Regions from separate parts of the Massilia sp. UYP34 genome, predicted to be linked through region 1. Evidence: predicted binding sites of a transcription regulator. Region 1 holds the regulator's gene; each other region holds the start of a gene.

Region 1 (6,707 bases):
CCCAATTCGTTTATACTTCCAAAATGAGTGTAACCGATGAAAAAATAATGCCGAAAAGTTTTGACGAGACCCTGGCCCGGCGCGTCCTGGCTCTGGGTCGCGACACGCTGTCGATCGAAGCGGACGCCATCCGCGCGCTGCAGGCGCGCCTGGGCGACGACGACAGTTTCGTGAACGCCGCGCAACTAATCATGGCTTGCGACGGTCGCGTGGTGGTGTCCGGAATGGGCAAGTCGGGCCACATCGGCCGCAAGATCGCCGCCACCCTGGCGTCTACCGGCACCCCGGCCTTCTTCATGCACCCGGGCGAAGCCGCGCACGGCGACCTGGGCATGGTCACCAAAAACGACGTCGTGATCGCGATTTCCAATTCGGGCGAATCGTCCGAGATCCTCGATATCCTGCCGGCCGTGAAACGCCTTGGCGCGCGCGTGATCGCCATGACCGGCAAACCCGCCTCGCGCCTGGCCAGGCTGGCCGACGTGCACCTGAACATCGCGGTGGACAAGGAAGCCTGCCCGCTCAACCTGGCGCCGACCACCAGCACCACCGTGACCCTCGCCATGGGCGATGCGCTGGCCGTGGCGCTGCTCGACGCGCGGGGTTTCCGCGAACAGGACTTCGCGCTGTCGCATCCGGGCGGCGCGCTGGGCCGGCGCCTGCTGACGCACGTGCGCGACGTGATGCGCAGCGGCGACGCGGTGCCGAGCGTCACCCCCGACACCCCGCTGGTCGAAGCGCTGCTCGAGGTCACCCGCAAGGGCCTCGGCATGACCGCCGTCGTCGACCCCGAAGGCCGTCCGGTGGGCGTGTTCACCGACGGCGACCTGCGCCGCGTGATCGAGCGCATGCACGACTTTTCGAACATCCAGATCCGCGACGTCATGCACGTCAACCCGCGCCGCGTGCGGCCCGACCAGCTGGCGGTCGACGCCGTCGCCGTGATGGAGGAATTCCGCATCAACCAGATGCTGGTGGTCGACGACGACGACCGCCTGGTCGGCGCGCTGCACATCCACGACCTGACCCGCGCCAAGGTGATCTGATGAGCGACACGTTTATCCCGGCCATCACCCCATTGGCCCACATGGAACGCGCCGCGCGCGTGAAGGTCATGATCTTCGACGTCGACGGCGTGCTGACCGACGGCAGCCTGACCTACGGCCCGGAAGGCGAAGTCACCAAGACCTTCAACGTGCTCGACGGCCTGGGCATCCAGCTGCTCAACAAGACCGGCGTCCAGACCGCGATCATCAGCGCGCGCCTGTCGCCGATCGTCGTCAAGCGCGCGGCCGATCTCGGCATTTCGCACGTCCACCAGGGCATCCATGACAAGCGCATCGGCTTCGCCAAGCTCCTGGCGGCCACGGGCTTCACCGCCGAGCAGTGCGGCTACATCGGCGACGACGTGATCGACCTGCCGCTGTTCGCGCGCGTCGGCTTCGCCGTCGCGGTGCCGTCCGGCCACCCCGAAGTGCAGCACCGCGCGCACTACGTGACGAAAAACGCCGGCGGCCGCGGCGCGGTGCGCGAGGTGTGCGATCTCGTGATGCGCGCCCAGGGCACCTACGACCAGGCGCTCGCGCCGTACTTCGCCTGAGGCCACCCAGCATGGCTACCATCGTCCAGAACAAGCGTACCGCGCACCGCTGGAATCTCCTTGCGATGATCGTGATCGGCACCTTCTTCGCCTTCGGCAGCTTCTGGCTGCTGCAGCTGATGCAGGCCTCCGACATCGATGCCCAGCTGGGAGGGCCGCCGGACGAACCGGACTACATCGTCGAGAACTTTTCCTTCGTGCGCATGACCGAGAACGGCCAGCCGAGCTACCTGGTGTCGGGCAAGCGCCTGGCGCATATTCCGAACGGCGACGTGTCGCACGTCGACGCGCCGGTGCTGCGCGGCGTCGAGCCGGGCCGCCCGCCGATGACGGTGGTGGCGAAGAACGCGCAAATCCATCACCAGGAGCACCGGGTCGAGCTGATCGGCGACGTCGACCTGCAGCGCCCCAAGACCGCGCAGAGCGAATCGCTGCACGTGCGCACCCAGGCGCTTACCGTGCTGCCCGACGAAGAAATCCTGAAGACCGATCTGCCGATCGACATGCAGCTTGGCGCCTCCAACGTCAAGGGCACCGGCATGGTCGCCAATAATGCGACCATGCAGCTGCACCTGTCCAGCCGCGGCCAGATCGTCTATCCGCCACGCCAGCGCTGATTCCCCGCACCAGCGCCGCGTGCCAACCCGAGACCCTTAACCGACCATGAAAAAACTACTTGCCGCCGTTTTCCTTTCCCTGCTGTCGCTGACCGCGGCCGCCGAGCGCGCCGATTCGCTCAAGGAGGCAGTCATCAACTTCGACTCGCTCGACGTCGACGAGGTGACCGGCACCCGCATCCTGACCGGCAACGTGGTCCTGACCCGCGGCACCCTGGTGCTCAAGTCCGACCGCGCCCTGGTCAAGGAAAGCCCGGAAGGCTATATGAGCGTGACCCTCACCGCCGCCGGCGGCAAGGTCGCCACCTTCCGCCAGAAGCGCGACGGTGGTTCCGACCTGTGGGTCGACGGCCAGGCCGAGCGCATCGAGTACGACGAGCGATCGGAACTGGTGCGCCTGTATTCCAACGCCGTCGTGCGCGAACTGGAAGGCGCGCGCATGACCAACCAGATCACCGGCCCGTTCATCTCCTACGACAACCGCAAGGAAGTGGCCACGGTGCGTAACGACACCAGCGGCCAGAGCAAGGTTGGCGGCGGCCGCGGCACCCTGATCCTGGCGCCCAAGCGCGCACCAGGCGGAGGCGCCCAATGACGGCGATTCCGATGGAGCTGGACGATTGCAGCACCCTGGTCGTCAAGGGCCTGCAGAAAAGCTATGGCAAGCGCCTGGTGGTGCGCGACGTGTCGCTGCAGGTCGAGTGCGGCGAGGTGGTCGGCCTGCTGGGCCCGAACGGCGCCGGCAAGACCACGTCGTTCTACATGATCGTGGGCCTGGTGCCGTCGGACGCCGGCTCGATCGACATCAACGGCACCGACATCACCAGCCTGCCGATCCACCGCCGCGCCGTATTGGGCCTGTCCTACCTGCCGCAAGAGGCGTCGGTGTTCCGCAAGCTGACGGTGGAAGAGAACATCCGCGCCGTGCTCGAGCTGCAAAAGGACAATGGCAAGCCGCTGTCGAAAGACCAGATCAACGAGCGCCTCGACACCCTGCTGGCCGACCTGCAGATCGAGAAGCTGCGCGAGAATCCGGCGCTGTCGCTGTCGGGCGGCGAGCGCCGCCGCGTGGAGATCGCGCGCGCGCTGGCGACCAATCCGCGCTTCGTGCTGCTGGACGAACCGTTCGCCGGCGTCGACCCGATCGCCGTGATCGAGATCCAGCGCATCGTGCGCTTCCTGAAAGAGCGCCGGATCGGTGTCTTGATCACCGACCACAACGTGCGCGAGACGCTTGGCATCTGCGACCGCGCCTACATCATCAACCAGGGCGCGGTGCTTGCCTCCGGCCGTCCTGACGACATCATCGCGGACGAGTCGGTGCGCCGCGTGTACCTGGGTGAACACTTCCGCATGTGAGCGACGCCTAGATGAAACAGTCCCTGCAACTTCGCACTTCGCAGCACCTCGCGCTCACGCCGCAACTGCAGCAGTCGATCCGGTTGCTGCAGCTGTCGACGCTCGAACTGCACCAGGAGATCGAGCAGATACTGGGCGATAACCCCTTGCTCGAGCGGCTCGACGATCCGCTCGACCGTTCGGTGCGTTTGCTGGCCGATGGCGCCATCAACAATGCGCCCGCCAATGGCGAAGCGCCGCCGGCGCCCGGCCAGCAGGCCGAGGGCCAGGACGCGCCGGCGCAGGAGGGCGAGAGCCTCGAGAGCGGCGCCGACAACGATCGCGTTGATGCTGACTGGAGCGAGGGCGGCGCGCCGTCGTCCGGCGGCGGCGAGGACGAGGACGGCCGCCCGCAGCTGGAAGCCTGCGCCATCACCCTGCGCGAACACCTGATGGAGCAGGTGCGCGAAGCCACCTTGTCGGTGCGCGACCGTGCGCTCGCCGAGCTGGTGATCGATGCGCTGGACGACAACGGCTATCTCGACGAGCCGCTCGACGAGATCCACGCGCGGCTGCCCGAAGAACTCGAGATCGAGATCGACGAGCTGCGCTGCGCGCTGGCGCTGGTGCAGAGCATGGACCCGGTGGGCGTCGGCGCGCGCAGCGCGTCCGAGTGCCTGGCGCTGCAGATCCGGCGCATGCCGGGCGTGCCAATGGTCACGCGGCGCATGGCCCTGACCATCGTCGAAGGTTACCTGACCTGGTTCGCCCAGCGCGAATACAGCAAGCTGAAAAAAGCGCTCGACTGCGACGACGAAGACTTGCGCGAGGTGCAGGCCGTGGTGCGCCAGTGTAATCCGCATCCGGGTGCGGTCTTCGCCTCGAACGTGTCGGACTACGTGGTGCCGGACGTGATCGTGCGCCGCGCCAAGAGCGGCTGGGCGGTCACCCTGAACCCGGACGTGATGCCGCGCCTGCGCGTGAACAGCCTGTATGCCAGCCTGCTCAAGCAAGGCAAGAGCGAAGCGCAGATGGGCGCGCAGCTGCAGGAAGCGAAGTGGCTCATCAAGAACATGCGCCAGCGGTTCGACACCATCCTGCGCGTGGCGGAGGCGATCGTCGAGCGCCAGCGCAACTTTTTCTCCCACGGCGCGGTTGCCATGCGGCCCCTTGTTTTACGCGAGATAGCTGATACACTAGGCCTACACGAGAGCACAATTTCTCGTGTCACAACCCAGAAATACATGCTGACCCCGCACGGCATGTTTGAGTTGAAGTATTTCTTCGGTAGCCACGTTGCCACCGAGGCGGGAGGCGAAGCATCCTCGACGGCAATCCGTGCGCTCATCGCACAATTGACAGGAGCAGAAGACCCTAGGAACCCATTATCCGACAGCAAGATCGCGGAGATGCTCGGGGAACAAGGCATGGTCATTGCGCGCCGGACGGTTGCAAAATACCGTGAAGCCCTCAAGATACCCCCTGTAAGCCTCCGCAAGTCCTTGTAACTGCGCCGTCCACACCCGTCGTGCCTTGTCGCGTTGGTGTGGTCCACACGGTGCATCATTTTCAAAGGAGTGTGTATGAACCTCACAATCAGTGGCCATCATCTCGAAGTGACCCCCGCCATCCGTGAATACGTTCAGAATAAGCTCGAGCGCATCATTCGCCATTTCGACCAGGTGATCGACACCCATGTCTTCCTGGCCGTCGACAACCTCACTGAAAAAGAAAAAAGGCAGAAAGCAGAGATCAACGTCCAGGTGTCGGGCAAGACCCTGCACGTGGCAAGCGTCGCGCAAGACCTGTACGCGGCGATCGATACGCTGATGGATAAGCTGGACCGACAGATCCTCAAACACAAGCAAATGCTGAAGGACCATAGCCGTACTTCGATCAAGCGCCTGCCGGAGCGTGGCAGCGAAGAGGCCGCTGCCGCCTGACCAGGCGCAGGGCTCACACCAGCTAAGGGCGTCTGAGGGGACGCCCTTTTTGCATCCGCCTTTCCGGTTTTACCCGCAGCGCGTGTTCGGTAAAATGCAGGTCTCTCCATGATGGATCACCCCATGACCGACCATGTCCTGACCCGCATCGCCAACCGCACCGGCATCATCACCCTGGACCGCCCGAAGGCGCTCAATTCGCTGTCGCTCGCGATGGTGCGCGCGCTGACCGTGGCGCTGCGCGCCTGGCAGGATGACGCGCAGGTCGAGGCGGTGGTGCTGACCAGCAGCAGCGAGAAGGCCTTGTGCGCGGGCGGCGACATCCGCTTCTTCCATGAGGTCGGCCATGCGACGCCGATGGGCGGCAGTGCGTTGCTCGAGGATTTCTTCACCGAAGAATACGCGCTGAACCACCTGATCCATTTCTATCCGAAGCCCTACATCGCCGTCATGGACGGCGTGGTAATGGGCGGCGGCATGGGCATCGCCCAGGGCGGCCCGGATTGCGGCCTGCGCATCGTGACCGAGCGCACCAGGATGGCCATGCCCGAGGTGAACATCGGCCTGTTCCCAGACGTCGGCGGCAGCCATTTCCTGTCGCATGCGCCGGGACGGCTCGGCTATTACCTGGGCCTGACCGGGCTGACGATCGGCGCCGCCGACGCGCTGCATATCGGGCTGGCCGACCTGTTCGTGCCCGGCGCCGAACTGCCGGCCCTGCATGCGTTGATCGCGTCCACGCCCGGCGCCGCGCTGCCGGCGGCGATCCGCGCCTTCGCGGCGCCATTTTCCGCGCTGGCGGGCGAGAGCGAATTGCCGTCGCTGCGCACGCGCATCGACGCCCATTTCGGCGCGGCCTCGGTGGCCGCGATCATGGCCTCGCTCGAAGGCGACGCGACGCCGTTCGCGCAGCGGGCCCTGGCGGCGATGCGCCAGCGTTCGCCCCTGATGATGTGCGTGACCCACGAACTGCTGGCGCGTGGCGCGCAGCTGTCCGTGGCCGACTGCCTGCGCATGGAGCGCACGCTGGTGCGCCACAATTTCGAGCATGGCGAAGTGCTCGAAGGCGTGCGCGCGCTCGTCGTCGACAAGGACAATGCGCCGCAATGGAACCCGCCATCGCTCGAACAGGTGACGCCGCAGATGGTGGCACGCTTTTTCGAACCGGTGTGGCCGGCGCATGCGCATCCGCTCAGGCACCTCGCATAA
Region 2 (6,707 bases), on a different contig from region 1:
GCTTTACATCTGTATCTACACGCTCTTAATTAAAACCACGGAAAAATGATGCCTACCCCAGTTCTTCACGCCCCGCTGCTGCGCCGTTCGCTCCTGAGTCTGGCCATCGGCGCCCTGCCCGTCGCCGCGCATGCCGACGCCGTCCCGGCCGACATGGCGACCGTCGTCGTCTCGGCCTCGGGCTTCGAGCAGACCATCCGCGAAGCGCCCGCCTCGATCACCGTGCTGACCCGCGACCAGCTCGAGAAAGAGCGCTTCGGCAACCTGGCCCAGGCCCTGGAAAGCGTGGAAGGCATCGACGTGGCCGCCGCCGGCGACAAGACCGGTGGGATGAACATCAGCGTGCGCGGCATGCCGAGCGATTACACCCTGCTCCTGATCGACGGCCGGCGCCAGAACGCGGCCGGCAACGTCACGCCGAACGGCTTCGGCGGCACCTCGACCAGTTTCATGCCGCCGGTGAGCGCGATCGAGCGCATCGAAATCATCCGCGGACCGATGTCGACCCTGTACGGTTCGGACGCGATGGGCGGCGTGGTCAACATCATCACGCGCAAGGTCGGCAAGCAGTGGAACGGCTCGGTCTCGGCCGACTACACGGTGCAGGAAGAATCGGCATTCGGCGACGTCAAGGCCGGCAAGTTCTACCTGAGCGGCCCGATCGCGAGCGAGGTGCTGGGCCTGGCCCTGCGCGGCAGCGCCCAGCGGCGCGACGCCGCCAGCATCACCTACGAGGGCCAGACCAACGGCCTGAACATGGGCGCCAATCCGGTTGAATCCACCGTGCGCAATCTCGGCGCGCGCCTGGCCTTCACGCCTCATCGCAACCACGAGGTGACGCTTGACGCCGACGCCACGCGCCAGAAGTACGACAATTCGACCGGACTACTCGGCACCCTGGGCGTGCAGGGCGGCTACGGCCCGGAGCAGCAGTACAACCGCAACCAGTACACCGCCGCCTACAAGGCACGCCTGCCGTTCGGCACCTGGGACAGCAGCTATATGGTCAACCAGACCGAGACCAATGGCCGCACCATTCCGCCGGGGACGCCGGGCGCGGCGGCCGGCTCCCCGCGCACGCTGGAAGTCGAGAGCAAGGTGTTCGACACGAAGCTCCTGGTCCCATGGGGCAATCACCTGACCACCATCGGCGCCCAGCACTGGGATGCCGAGATGGTCGACGGCGTCGCGCCCGAGGTGTTCGCGTTCACCCAGAAGGCGCTGTTCCTGGAAGACGAATGGCGGCTGCACGAGCGCCTGGCCCTGACCCTGGGCGCGCGCTACGACGACCACAGCATCTTCGGTGGCCAGACCAGCCCGCGCGCCTACCTGGTGTGGACGACGTCGCCGCGCTGGACCTTCAAGGGCGGCGTCAGCAAGGGCTATAAAACGCCGCGCGTCGAGCAGCTTTCGCCCGGCATCATCGGCTTCGGCGGCCAGGGCACGATTCCCCTGGTCGGCAGCCCGGGCTTGACGCCCGAGACCAGCGTGACGACCGAGCTGGGCGCTTATTTCGACAACGGCGCCGGCTGGACCGGCAACGTCACCGTGTTCAACAACGAGTTCCAGGACAAGATCACCAGCGGCACCGGCCTGCTGAACTGCGCCTACCGCCTGGCGCCGGACCGCCCTGGCTGCGTCAGCTTCGGCAACTGGCCGAACGTCGATGCCTTCAGCCAGTCGATCAACGTCGACGAGGCAGTGACGCGCGGCGTGGAACTGGCGACCCGCTTCCCGCTGGCCGCCGGCTGGGTCGCCAGCGCGAACTACACCTATACCGAGAGCGAGCAGAAAAGCGGCGCCAACGCCGGCAAGCCGTTGTCCGACACGCCCGAGCACGCGCTCAATGCGCGCCTGACCTGGGACATCTCGCAGCAGTGGAACGCGTGGCTGCGCGCCGAGTACCGCAGCGAGCGCTATCGCGATCCGGGCGTCTCGGCCGTCACCCGCGCCGCCAAGGCGACGCTGGGCGACTACAAGGGCTATGGCATGCTGCACCTGGGCACCGCCTACCAGCTCAGCCCGACCATCTCGATCAATGCCGCGATCTACAACCTGCTCAACAAGGACTTCGTCGACTACCGTCCTTACCAGTCGACCCCGACCGCGGCGCCGACCTATGGCAGCGTGTACGTCAACAATATGGACGGTCGTCGCCTGTGGGTGTCGATGAACGTCGACTTCTGACCATCCTCGCTCAGCGCTTCTTCTTGCCCGGCGGTGGGCAGGGAAAGCGCCGGCGCAGCTCGGCCAGCACCAGCGGCGCCGCGTTGCGTTTCAGTTCGGCCGGCTTGCGCGTCGCCTTCAGGCGGCGCACGACGGCCACGTTCAGTTCCTGCGGCAGCACGGGCCTGGCCAGGCACCATTCGCGGCCATGGCCCGCATCCTTGATGCCGTTCAGGTAGGCGTCCACCCGTCCCACCTTCTTGCGGTTGATGTAGTCGAGCTAAGTCCTGGGCTCCTTGAGGCGATGCTCGATCACTTCCTGGCCGGTCATCGCATTGAACGGATACACATAGGGAATCGAGGCCAGCGCGCCGGCCGGCATGCAGGCCGCGAGCGCCATCCAGGTGCCGGCTTTCATGGGCTCTCCTGTGGAACAATCGGCGTCCCATGGTGCGGCGGCGGCGCCCGGCGCCGCTTGCGGACCCTCAATCGTGCGCCAGCCGCAGGTCCGGCTCGGCCTCGAACACCCCCCGTCAGCTGGCGTGCGGCGACTGCGTGGCGGCGCCGGATGTGATCTAATCAACCATCGCACCGACACAGGACCCCGCATGCAAGCCAATGAATCCACCCTGCCGGCCACGCCGGCGGAACTCGACGAAGCCACCCTCGCATGGTTGCGCGAGGTGTTCCAGTACGCCCGCAAGGGCGACGCCGAACCGCTCGGCGCGCTGCTGGCCAAGGGCTTGCCGCCCAATCTGCGCAACGAGCGCGGCGACAGTCTCCTGATGCTGGCCTGCTACCACGGCCACCTCGACGCCGCGCGCGTGCTGCTGGAGCACGGCGCCGATCCGCAACTGTTGAACGACGCCTCCCAGGCGCCGCTGCACGGCGCCGCCTTCAAGGGCGACCTGGCGGTAACGACGCTCCTGCTGGACCACGGTGCCATCGCCGACCATGCGGGACCGTCCGGCAGGACCGCGCTGATGTTCGCCGCCATGTTCAACCGGGTCGACATCGCCCGCCTGCTGATCGAGCGCGGCGCCGACCCGGCGCTGCGCGATGCCGGCGGCGTCAGCGCCCACGATGCGGCGCTGCGCATGGGCGCGCCCGACACCGCGGCGCTGCTGGCGCCGGCTGCCTGATTACGCGCCTGTCAATCCCGGCGCGCCCGCCGCCGGCGCGCGAACCCGATGGCCGCCAGGCCCAGGCCGGCGAGCAGCACGCTCGACGGTTCCGGCACCTCGCCTTCGATCGACGCGCCCGCCAGGTAGCCGGTCGAACCCGAGCAGGGATCGGAGAAGTAGTTGCACCCGAATGGTTCGTCGCTGTGCGCATTCACGACCGTGAACAGGCCGCCGAGGCTCGCGATCTCGACGTGCGAGTTGCCGTCATTGGCGTAGATGTATCCGTCCAGCAGGCCGCCGGGCAGGAAGGTCAGGTTCAGCCGGATTCGATCGAAATAGTGCGCGGGCAGCTTGCGGTGGCCATAATCGATGTAATTCGCACGACCTTCGTCCGCCCACGGCTCTGCATACCAGTAGCGCAGCGACAGCAGGCTGTCCTGCCCATCGAGGCAAGGCTCGCCCAGGTCGCACATGTTCACGAAATCGAGTTCCAGCTTGCCCTGCGCGACCGCGTCGTCCGAAAACACGAGTTCCATGTTCAGGCCCGGCGGCGAGATTGGCGAAGTGCCGACCTCGTGCCAGGAATAGGTGACCGCGGCCTGCGCCGGCTGGGCCAGCAGCGCGGCCGCGAACAGGTAGGGGATGATGGGCGCCATCGACATGCTCCTTGTGGTTATTCACCTCGGGTGAGCAAATAGATGAGCAAGAAGCGGGCCAAATATGGTCGGAATGGCAACTCTTTGATTCTACGAAATATTTCCGCAGCCGCGTCAATACGTCGGCGAACCGTGTTAAATTTTTCGACAGCGCCCTCTTACGCCCAGGCGCGATCCGTCCGGCGCGACCGCCCCGGCTGAAGTGCGCCTCGCTCAGGCGGGCGTGTACCTGCGCACCACCACCGGGCGGTCGACCAGCGCCGGCAGGTCGGCCACCAGGGCGGCCATGTGGGCGCTGGCGTCGTGCAGTGCTATCGCCTCGGCATCGCGCCAGTATTCCACCATGATGAACTCGCGCGGGTCCTCGTCCGAGCGCTGCAGCTCGTACAGGATGCAGCCGGCTTCCTTGCGGGTGGCGTCGATCATCTCGTGCATGCGCGCCGCGAGCGCGGCTTCCTGGCCGGCCTTCGCGTAGAGGGTGGCGATGATCGTCACTTGCTGGCCTGGGGTGTCGTTCGGTTGCTGATCCATGATCTTCCTTGGTTTGGGATGGCGCGCCACGGTCTGGAGGTGCCTGGCGTCGCAGCAGTATAGAACGTCCCGCGCGCGGCTGCCGGCCGGCCCACGATTTCCCTTCATGCATCGGCATCCCCTATAATCGTAGCCGCCCAGGGGCGCGCCCGCGGGCAAGCTTCCACCTTTACCTAGGATTCCGATGAAAGCCCTGCCTCTTGCCGCTCTGCCTCTTGCCGCACTGCCTCTTGCCGCACTGCCCCTTGCCGTATTGCTGCTCGCCTCCGGCTCCGCGCTCGCCAATGCCAGCCCTGGCGATGCGGCGCTCCTGACCTGCCGCGCCATGACCGATGTCGCATCGCGCGTGGCCTGCTATGACGCGATCCCCGTCGGTGTGGCGAGCCCGGCGACGGCGGCCCGGGCGGCAAGCGCGCCGGCCCCGGCCGGCGCCGAGGACAATTTCGGCATGGAGGCGGTGAAGCAGCGCGAGACGCAGCCCAGCTCGGTCCAGAGCACGGTCGTCGGCAGGTTCGAGGGCTGGGGCCCGGGTTCGCGGATCCGCCTGGCCAACGGCCAGGTGTGGCGCGTCGTCGACGGCAGCGACGCGGTCCTGGCCCCGCGCGACGACGCCAAGGTCAGCATCGAACGCAATCTGTTCGGCACCATCTTCATGCGCGTGGAAGGCAGCAACGCCTCGGCCAAGGTGCGCCGCGTCGAATGATCCGTCCAGCAAATTAAGTGAGCGGGCGCGCCATATGGACGGCGCCCGCCGGATACGTGAGCAGGCCCGCATCGCCGGTCGAGCGCTCCTTGAAGCCGAGGCCGCTCCAGAAGCGCGTGCTGTCCTGCACCGAGACCAGCGCCGCATGGGTCAAGCCCCGGGACGAATCCAGGCGTCGGCCGCGGCCCAGCAGATGCGCCACCAGCGCGCGCGCCAGTCCGCGCCCGTGCGCGCGCGGATCGACCGCCAGGTCGTGCAGGTACAGGGTGTCGGCGTCCGGCGCGATCTCGAACGGCGCGCCCAGGGCGGTGACCCGTCCCAGGCGCGACGGGTAGGCGAACAGGTAGCCGCACACGCCGCCGGCATCGCACGCGGCCAGGCAGGTGGCGGCGGCCGCATCCAGCCGCGCCTTCACCACCGCCGCCGCTTCCTGCATCGCCGGCGGATAGCAGGCCGCCTGCACGCGCAGCACGGCGTCCAGGTCGGCGGGCAGCAGCGGACGGATGCGCATCGAGGTCGGGATCGGCATGGCGGGACGGTCAAAAGCGCGCATGGTAGCATGCCTGACCTGGATGCTTGACGGCGTCGGCCGCATCCCTCATTCTATATATTCTGACAACATCGCCTTGCCAGCGTCGCCGACCCGGCGGCGCCGGATACCAGAGCTGCCGCCGGCCCACCTGGCCGGTGTCGCGTGACGGACGACTACATTGCAATTTGCCCCTAACCGACAGGAATCACTCATGAGCAGCATCGCCCCGGCGCCAGCCGGCCGCATCGAATACATCCTCAACGCCAGCTGTCCGGCCGGCACCGGCATCGTCGCCGCCGTCGCGACCTTCCTCGCCGAGCGCGACTGCTATATCTGCGCGCTGGAACAGTTCGACGACGATTCGACCGCGCGCTTCTTCATGCGCGCCGTGTTTCGCCAGCAAGAAAATTCACCACCGATCGACCGTATCCGCAGCGAATTCGCCGACCTCGTCGCCGGCCGCCTCGAGATGCAGTGGAAGATGTTCGACCCGCTCGACCCGGTACGCACCGTGATCATGGTCTCCAAGACCGACCACTGCCTGGACGACCTGCTGTACCGCCGCCGCAATGGCGAACTGAACATGCAGATCACGGCGGTGGTGTCGAACCACCTCGACCTGCGCCCGATGGTCGAGCGCGAAGGCATCCGCTTCGTATTCCTGCCGGTAACCAAGGACAACAAGGCGCAGCAAGAGGCGCGCCTGCTCGAGATTGTCGAGGAGACCGGTTCCGAGCTGGTGATCCTGGCGCGCTATATGCAGATCCTGTCGGACGAGCTGGCGCGGCGCCTGGCCGGCAAGTGCATCAACATCCACCACTCCTTCCTGCCCGGCTTCAAGGGCGCCAATCCCTACCAGCAAGCCTTCGACCGCGGGGTCAAGCTGATCGGCGCCACCGCCCACTACGCCACGCCCGACCTCGACGAAGGCCCAATCATCGAACAGGTGCTGACCCGGGTCGACCACAACTACCGGGTCGACCAGCTGACCCGCG
Region 3 (6,707 bases), on a different contig from region 1:
GGCCTGCAGCAGGTCGATGCCGGATTCGCCCGGCATGCGGATGTCCGACACCAGCACCTGCGGGGTGTCGGTTTCGAAGGCGGTCAGGGCCTCGCGCGCGTTGGCGAAGCTGCGGGTCTCCAGGCTTTCGCGCGCCAGGGCTTTTTCGAGCACCCAGCGAATCGATGCGTCGTCGTCGACAATCCAGATTGGTTTCATGTATTCGTGCTTCCCGCAACATGGATTCAATAAAGGACTGGTCGGCGCCCCGCTCGCCCGCGCTTATGGCAGGGGCAGCAGGATACGGAAATCCGTCAGTCCAGGCCGGCTTTCGCACTCGATCACCCCCAGGTGCTGCTGCACGAAGGTTTGCGCCAGCGTCAGCCCGAGGCCGCTCCCGCCGTCGCGCCCGGATACGAGCGGATAGAAAATGCGGTCGCGGATATCGGGCGCGATGCCCGGTCCATTGTCGATGATATGCAAGTCTAATGCCAGCCCGTAACGAACCTTCGCCAGGGTGACCTGGCGCGCCACGCGGGTGCGTAACGTGATCTCGGCGTCGCCCTGCGCCATGCGGCTCGCCAGGGCCTGGGCGGCGTTGTGGGCGATGTTCAGCACCACCTGGATCAGCTGCTCGAAATCGCCGCGAAATTCCGGGATCGAGGCGTCGTAGTCGCGCTTGATCGTCAAGCCCTGCGAGAATTCGGCCAGGATCAGGCTGCGCACCCGCTCGCACACCTCGTGGATATTGACGTCGCCGACGATGTGGGGCTTGCGGTGCGGCGCCAGCAACCGGTCGACCAGGGTTTGCAGGCGGTCGGCTTCCTTGATGATCACCTGCGTGTATTCCTGCAGCTCGAGCAGGTGGTGCGGCGGCAGTTCGAGTTCCAGCAACTGCGCCGCGCCGCGGATGCCGCCCAGCGGGTTCTTGATCTCGTGCGCCAGGTTGCGGATGAGTTCCTTGTTGGCCTGGCTCTGGTCGAGGATGCGCTCCTCGCGGTCGAGCTTCAACTGCTGCACGTTCTCGCGCAGCTCGATCAGGAGGGTGCCGTCGCCCAGCGCGCTGACGATGCTGTTCACGTGCAGCGGCTCGCGGTTGTTGCGCTGCAGGGTCAGGTCCTGGCGCAGGTCGGCGTAATGGTGGGCCAGCGCCTGGCAGATCAGGGCGGCCAGCTCGGCGCCGTTCTGGAACAGCTCGGGCAGCCGATGGCGCTGCAGCGACTTGAGCGACAGCTCCATCAGGTTCTCGGCGGCGGCGTTCGCATACAGCACTTCGCCGTCGGCGCCGGTCAGCAGCACGGCCGAGGCCAGCAGGTCGAGGCCGGCGTAGCGCGCCGGATCGCCCGCGTCAAAGGCGGAGGCGTCGTTCAAAGGTGGCAGGGTCATCTGATATTGCCGATCTCGCGCCGCAGCGCCTCGATATTGCGTTCGGTCCGGTTGATCTCGTCGCGCAGGGACGCCACCCGCGCCTGGTACTTGGCGTAGTTACGCTCGTTGCCCTGGCGCTCGGGCTCGCCGTTGTTGAATTCCTTCCTGAGGTCGGCCAGCTTGCGTTCCTCGATGCGCAGCTCGTCGCCCAGGATGTCGCGCCGCTCCTGGTCGCGCGCGCGCTGCACCACGTTGTCCACCCGCGGGAAACCCGACGGGGCGCTGGCGGCGGCCGGGCTCGGCGAGCTGGCCGAACCCGACCCGCCGGACGAACGCGGGGCCGGGATCGGCGCCGAAGCCGGCGGCGAGCTGTAGCCGGTGTCGATCAGCTGGCATTTGCCGACCTTGGTGTCGGTGTACAGGGGGCGGCCGTTGGCATCGAGACAGCGGTAGATCTGGGCCTGGGCCGAGGCGCCAAACAGCAGGGCGAACATGGCCACGGCGCCGTGAAAAACGATGTTTGTCATTCCAATCACTCGGTAGCTTGCATCAGCGGGAAGATGCATTGTAGTCGCGCCCGACTATACCCGAAGCAACAAAAAACGCGGGGAAAGCCATGGCTTTCCCCGCGTTTCGTGGCATCGCCGTCAAGCTTGGCGATGCGCAGGCACAACAGTATTGATCAACCGATCACGACGAGTAGTACATGTCGAATTCGGCCGGGTGCGGGGTCATGCGCAGACGCTGCACTTCGTTCATCTTCAGCTCGATGTAGGCATCGATCATGCTGTCGCTGAACACGCCGCCGCGGGTCAGGAACTCGCGGTCCTTGTCCAGCGCTTCCAGCGCTTCCTCGAGCGAGGCGCAGACGGTCGGGATCAGCTTGTCTTCTTCCGGCGGCAGGTGGTACAGGTCCTTGGTCGCGGCTTCGCCCGGGTGGATCTTGTTCTGGATGCCGTCCAGGCCGGCCATCATCAGCGCGGCGAAGCACAGGTAGACGTTGGCCAGCGGATCCGGGAAGCGGGTCTCGATGCGGCGGCCTTTCGGGTTTGCCACGTGCGGGATGCGGATCGAGGCCGAACGGTTGCGGGCCGAGTAGGCCAGCTTGACCGGGGCTTCGTAGCCGGGCACCAGGCGCTTGTACGAGTTGGTGCCCGGGTTGGTGATCGCGTTCAGCGCGCGTGCGTGCTTGATGATGCCGCCGATGTAGAACAGCGCGGTTTCCGACAGGCCGGCATAGCCGTCGCCGGCGAACAGGTTCTTGCCGTCTTTCCAGATCGACTGGTGCACGTGCATGCCCGAGCCGTTGTCGCCGTTGATCGGCTTCGGCATGAAGGTCGCGGTCTTGCCGTAGCTGTGGGCCACGTTCCAGATCACGTACTTCATGTTCTGGGTCCAGTCGGCGCGCTCGACCAGGGTCGAGAACTTGGTGCCGATTTCATTCTGGCCGGCGCCGGCCACTTCGTGGTGGTGCACTTCGACCGGGATGCCCATCGATTCGAGGATCAGCGACATTTCCGAGCGCATGTCCTGGAACGAATCGACCGGTGGCACCGGGAAGTAGCCGCCCTTGACGGTCGGACGGTGGCCGCTGTTGCCGCCTTCGATTTCCTTGTCGGTCGCCCACGACGATTCGTCCGAATCGATCTTGACGAAGCAGCCCGACATGTCGATCTTCCAGCGGATCGAGTCGAAGATGAAGAATTCTGGTTCCGGGCCGAAGTAGGCGGTGTCGCCGATGCCCGACGACTTCAGGTAGGCTTCGGCGCGCTTGGCGATCGAGCGCGGATCGCGGTCGTAGCCCTTGCCGTCCGACGGTTCGATGACGTCGCACTGCATGAACAGCGTGGTCTCTTCCATGAACGGATCGAGGTTGGCGGTGTTCGGGTCCGGCAGCAGGAGCATGTCCGAGGCTTCAATACCCTTCCAGCCGGCGATCGACGAACCGTCGAAGGCGTGGCCGGATTCGAATTTGTCCAGGTCGAAGTGCGACACCGGGACCGTGACGTGTTGTTCCTTGCCGCGGGTATCGGCGAAGCGTAAATCAACGAATTTGACTTCGTTATCCTTGACCAGTTGCATTACATCTGCGGCGGACTTTGCCATTCGGAATCTCCTAATTGAAAAAAGGATGTCGCGTCCTGAGACCGACAACTTGCATCATGTTGAAGCAGGAAGCATGCCAACTTGGTGACACACCCCGTGCCATCTCGTTTGCATGAGGCCATGCATAAATCGCTCTTGGGGGACCGGCCAGTTTACCCATAAAATCGCGTCGATCGGCAGACTTGCCGAAAGATTGTCAGTGCAGACTGGATGCACCAATCAAGTGCAAAAACATGCCGATGCACCATTCCAGAGCAGGATACACTGATCCATCGTGGTGCAGCGCAACCGAATGCCCAAAAACGGAACCAACATTATGACGATAGAAAATATTCTCGAGGAAGCGCGCCAACGTGGCGCAGGCCAGCCCTATGCCGGTGCAGTGACCCCGCAAGAGGCGTTCGAATTGCTCAAAAGCAGCCCGAAGGTCAAGCTGGTCGACGTGCGCACCAATGCCGAACGCGACTGGGTGGGCCGGGTCGCCATCCCCGACGCCCAGCACGCGGCGGTGCAGTGGGCCACCTATCCGGGCGGCGTGCCGAACCCGGACTTCGGCGCCCAGCTCGAACGCGTGGCGAACAAGGACGACACCCTGCTGTTCCTGTGCCGCTCGGGCGTGCGCTCGCGCCACAGCGCCCGCGTGGCGACCGAACTCGGTTATGCGAACGCCTTCGACATTCTCGAGGGCTTCGAGGGCGACAAGGATGGCGAAGGCCATCGCAAGACGATCGGCGGCTGGTGCAAGGCGGGATTGCCGTGGGTCGGGGCATGAGCGGGCAGCCCGGTGTCGGGATGAGCACCCCCATCGAACGCCTGGCGACGGCGCGAGAACTGGCCGACCAGGGCCGCTACGACGCCGCGCTGCAAGCGCTGGCCTGGTTCCACGAGCACGCGCTCGAACACGACCCGTCCCTGCAAGGCGTGCGCCGTTCCTACGCCCTGGCCGACTGGGCCATGCTGGCCGAGGCCCATCCGCCGGCGGCGGTGGCGCTCGAAGCGGTACGCGAGCGCAATACCGCCCTGCTGCTGGCCGGCCAGGGCAACCGCGACCACCTGCTCGACGTGGTCTCGATCGACCATGCGTGCGACCAGCCGGTGCGCACGCGCGACTTGTTCGTGAAGCTGGAAGCGCTGGCGCCGGCGCTGGCCGCTTCCTGCATCCGGGTCGTGCTGCCGCAGGTGATCGCCGCCGGCGACGCCGCGCTGGCCGAACGCCTGATGCCGAACCCGGAAGAAAACATCCGCCAGCATGCCGACTACCTGATGGACGCCTTCCGCGCGCGCCGCCAGCGGTTCACCGGCGCGCCCAGCATTCCGGCCGAAATCCACAATTATGTGCAGGACGTGAACGCCATCCTGGACGTGCTGGCGGCGCGCGGCCGGCACGCCGACGTGCGGCGCCTGCGCCGGCTGGCGGCCGACGCGATTCCCGCCACCACCCTGCGCCGCGAGGTGCGCGCAGCGCTCGTTCCCGGGGCGCCGGCATGGTACGAGCGCGGCGTCCCGCGCCGTCGCAACGAACGGGTCAGCTAGGGTTGGGCCTAATCGGGCCGGGGATCGCAGGCAGCGGACGAATCAGCCGTTTCCGCGCGCCGGATGGCCCGGCGCTGCGTGTTGGTCTGCTTCGCGGCCTGCTTCTCGGTTCGCTTCTCCGTCTGCTTCTCGGTCCGCGTCGCCGGCCGCGCCATCCTGCTGCCAGCCGCGTACGCGTTCGCGCACCAGGTGGATATGGCTGCGCAGCCGGTACAGTTCGTCCGCGTAGGCCAGCGGCACCGAGATGTGGTTGACGCGGTCTTCGAGGCTGTCCAGGCGTCGCTGCAAGTCGGTGCGCACCTTGTCGTCCGGCGCCGCGCCGCTGTCCTCGAACGCCTGCTCGATCGCGCGCAATTCGCCATACCAGCGGTAGACGCGCGAGCGCACCCGCCACACGTAGATCGGCGGCACGATCTTCGACAGCGGAATCAGGAGCGCGGTGAGCGCCACCACCACCACCCACAGGCGTTCGGCCAGGTTGGCCAGCCAGAAGCTCAGGTAGCGCTGCATGAAGGGCGGCCCGTCGCGGTAGTAGCGCGCGGCTTCCGGCGCCACCGGGATCTCGGTGTACTTGGGCGACGGAAACTGGCCCTGCTGCTGGAACCAGCCTGCCCCGCCGTGGATCTCGGTGGCGGCCTTCACCAGCAGGCCCACCAGGGCCGGATGGATTTCCTCGCGCGCCACCAGGGTCGCGGTCGGCGCGATCAGGTGGTAATCCTGGTCCGGGATATTGCGTCCCAGGTCGACGATCCCGCGCGGCAGCACCACGTGGGTAAGGAACGGCAGGCGCCGCGTGTACGCCTCGGCCTGGGCGAAGTCGAACAGCTTGACGCCGGGCGTCTGCAGCAGCATCTGGATCAGCGGCGCTTCCGGCGCCGACGCAAACACCAGGCCGTCGATACGGCCCGCCAATAGCTCCACCGTGGCCGGCGTATCGGCCAGGTCGCCGATGCGCACCTCCAGCGGCGCGATGCCGTTGGCGTCGAGCACCTGGCGCAGCAGGCGCGGCACGCCGGTGCCTTCCGGGCCCAGGTTGATGCGCTTGCCGCGCAGGTCGGTCAGCTTCGTGATGTCGGCGTCCGCGCGCAGGAACAGCCACACCGGTTCGGTGAACAGGCTGCCCAGCGACACCAGGTCCTGGCGCCCGGCGCTGTCCCCGGCATCGGCGTTCATCGTCTCGCCGTCGGTCGAGCCGCTCTGCACGAAGGCGACGTCGGCCTCGCCCGCCAGCAGGCGCCGCAGGTTGTCGCGCGAGCCGAGCGTCGGCGCCAGCGTCACTTTGATCTCGTCGCGCGCGAGCACGGCGGCGTACTGCTTGCCGAAGGTTTCGTAGGCGGAGTTTTCCTGGCCGGTGGCCAGGCGCAGGCTGCGCGGCGGCGCCGGATCGACCCACCAGTAGGCCAGCAGCAGCGCCGCGCCGACCAGCAGGATGGTCGGGCCGGAGGCCACGACCAGGTCGCGCAGCGAGACGATGCTGAAATTCTGCAGGCGCGCGCGCAGGCCTTTCACCTGCGCGCCGCCGCGCGCGCCCCGGCCTGGCTTCAGCGCACGCACTGGCGCTGGGCCGGCGCCGCCGGCGTCGCGCCCGGCGGCGCCGGCTCGATCATCGGCATCAGGCTCGGCGCCAGCGTCGCCAACAGCTGCACCGGCAGCGCGCTGGTGAAGTCGTAGTGTTCCGACTGCGGGCCATGCACATACGCCGTCATGCTGCCGTAGAAGCG

The links. The regulator sigma-54, encoded in region 1, starts transcription at its own class of promoters, with help from an activator protein. The targets are predictions, from matches to a motif close to TGGCANGNAANCTGCTTT.
Region 2: ACZ9AQ_RS05825 (PEP-CTERM sorting domain-containing protein) is a predicted target of sigma-54. The motif match lies at 3,990-4,007, and genes of this name have one in related genera.
Region 3: glnA (type I glutamate--ammonia ligase) is a predicted target of sigma-54. The motif match lies at 3,515-3,532, and genes of this name have one in related genera.

What each region holds. Positions count from the first base shown of each region.
Region 1 covers NZ_JBWBRF010000001.1:43,334-50,040, reverse strand. Annotated here, with positions in the region: gene ACZ9AQ_RS00245 (KpsF/GutQ family sugar-phosphate isomerase) at 24-1,046, shown strand; gene ACZ9AQ_RS00240 (KdsC family phosphatase) at 1,046-1,600, shown strand; gene lptC (LPS export ABC transporter periplasmic protein LptC) at 1,612-2,217, shown strand; gene lptA (lipopolysaccharide transport periplasmic protein LptA) at 2,264-2,812, shown strand; gene lptB (LPS export ABC transporter ATP-binding protein) at 2,824-3,576, shown strand; gene ACZ9AQ_RS00220 (RNA polymerase factor sigma-54) at 3,588-5,063, shown strand; gene hpf (ribosome hibernation-promoting factor, HPF/YfiA family) at 5,139-5,498, shown strand; gene ACZ9AQ_RS00210 (enoyl-CoA hydratase/isomerase family protein) at 5,622-6,707, shown strand.
Region 2 covers NZ_JBWBRF010000002.1:552,212-558,918, reverse strand. Annotated here, with positions in the region: gene ACZ9AQ_RS05845 (TonB-dependent receptor domain-containing protein) at 49-2,187, shown strand; gene ACZ9AQ_RS05840 (Rap1a/Tai family immunity protein) at 2,198-2,422, opposite strand; gene ACZ9AQ_RS05835 (hypothetical protein) at 2,447-2,584, opposite strand; gene ACZ9AQ_RS05830 (ankyrin repeat domain-containing protein) at 2,775-3,308, shown strand; gene ACZ9AQ_RS05825 (PEP-CTERM sorting domain-containing protein) at 3,320-3,946, opposite strand; gene ACZ9AQ_RS05820 (putative quinol monooxygenase) at 4,160-4,477, opposite strand; gene ACZ9AQ_RS05815 (hypothetical protein) at 4,662-5,180, shown strand; gene ACZ9AQ_RS05810 (GNAT family N-acetyltransferase) at 5,194-5,733, opposite strand; gene purU (formyltetrahydrofolate deformylase) at 5,924-6,707, shown strand, end outside.
Region 3 covers NZ_JBWBRF010000018.1:42,225-48,931, forward strand. Annotated here, with positions in the region: gene ntrC (nitrogen regulation protein NR(I)) at 1-198, opposite strand, end outside; gene glnL (nitrogen regulation protein NR(II)) at 262-1,365, opposite strand; gene ACZ9AQ_RS20255 (DUF4124 domain-containing protein) at 1,362-1,874, opposite strand; gene glnA (type I glutamate--ammonia ligase) at 2,038-3,453, opposite strand; gene ACZ9AQ_RS20265 (rhodanese-like domain-containing protein) at 3,770-4,225, shown strand; gene ACZ9AQ_RS20270 (hypothetical protein) at 4,246-4,986, shown strand; gene ACZ9AQ_RS20275 (TAXI family TRAP transporter solute-binding subunit) at 5,029-6,531, opposite strand; gene ACZ9AQ_RS20280 (transglycosylase domain-containing protein) at 6,528-6,707, opposite strand, start outside.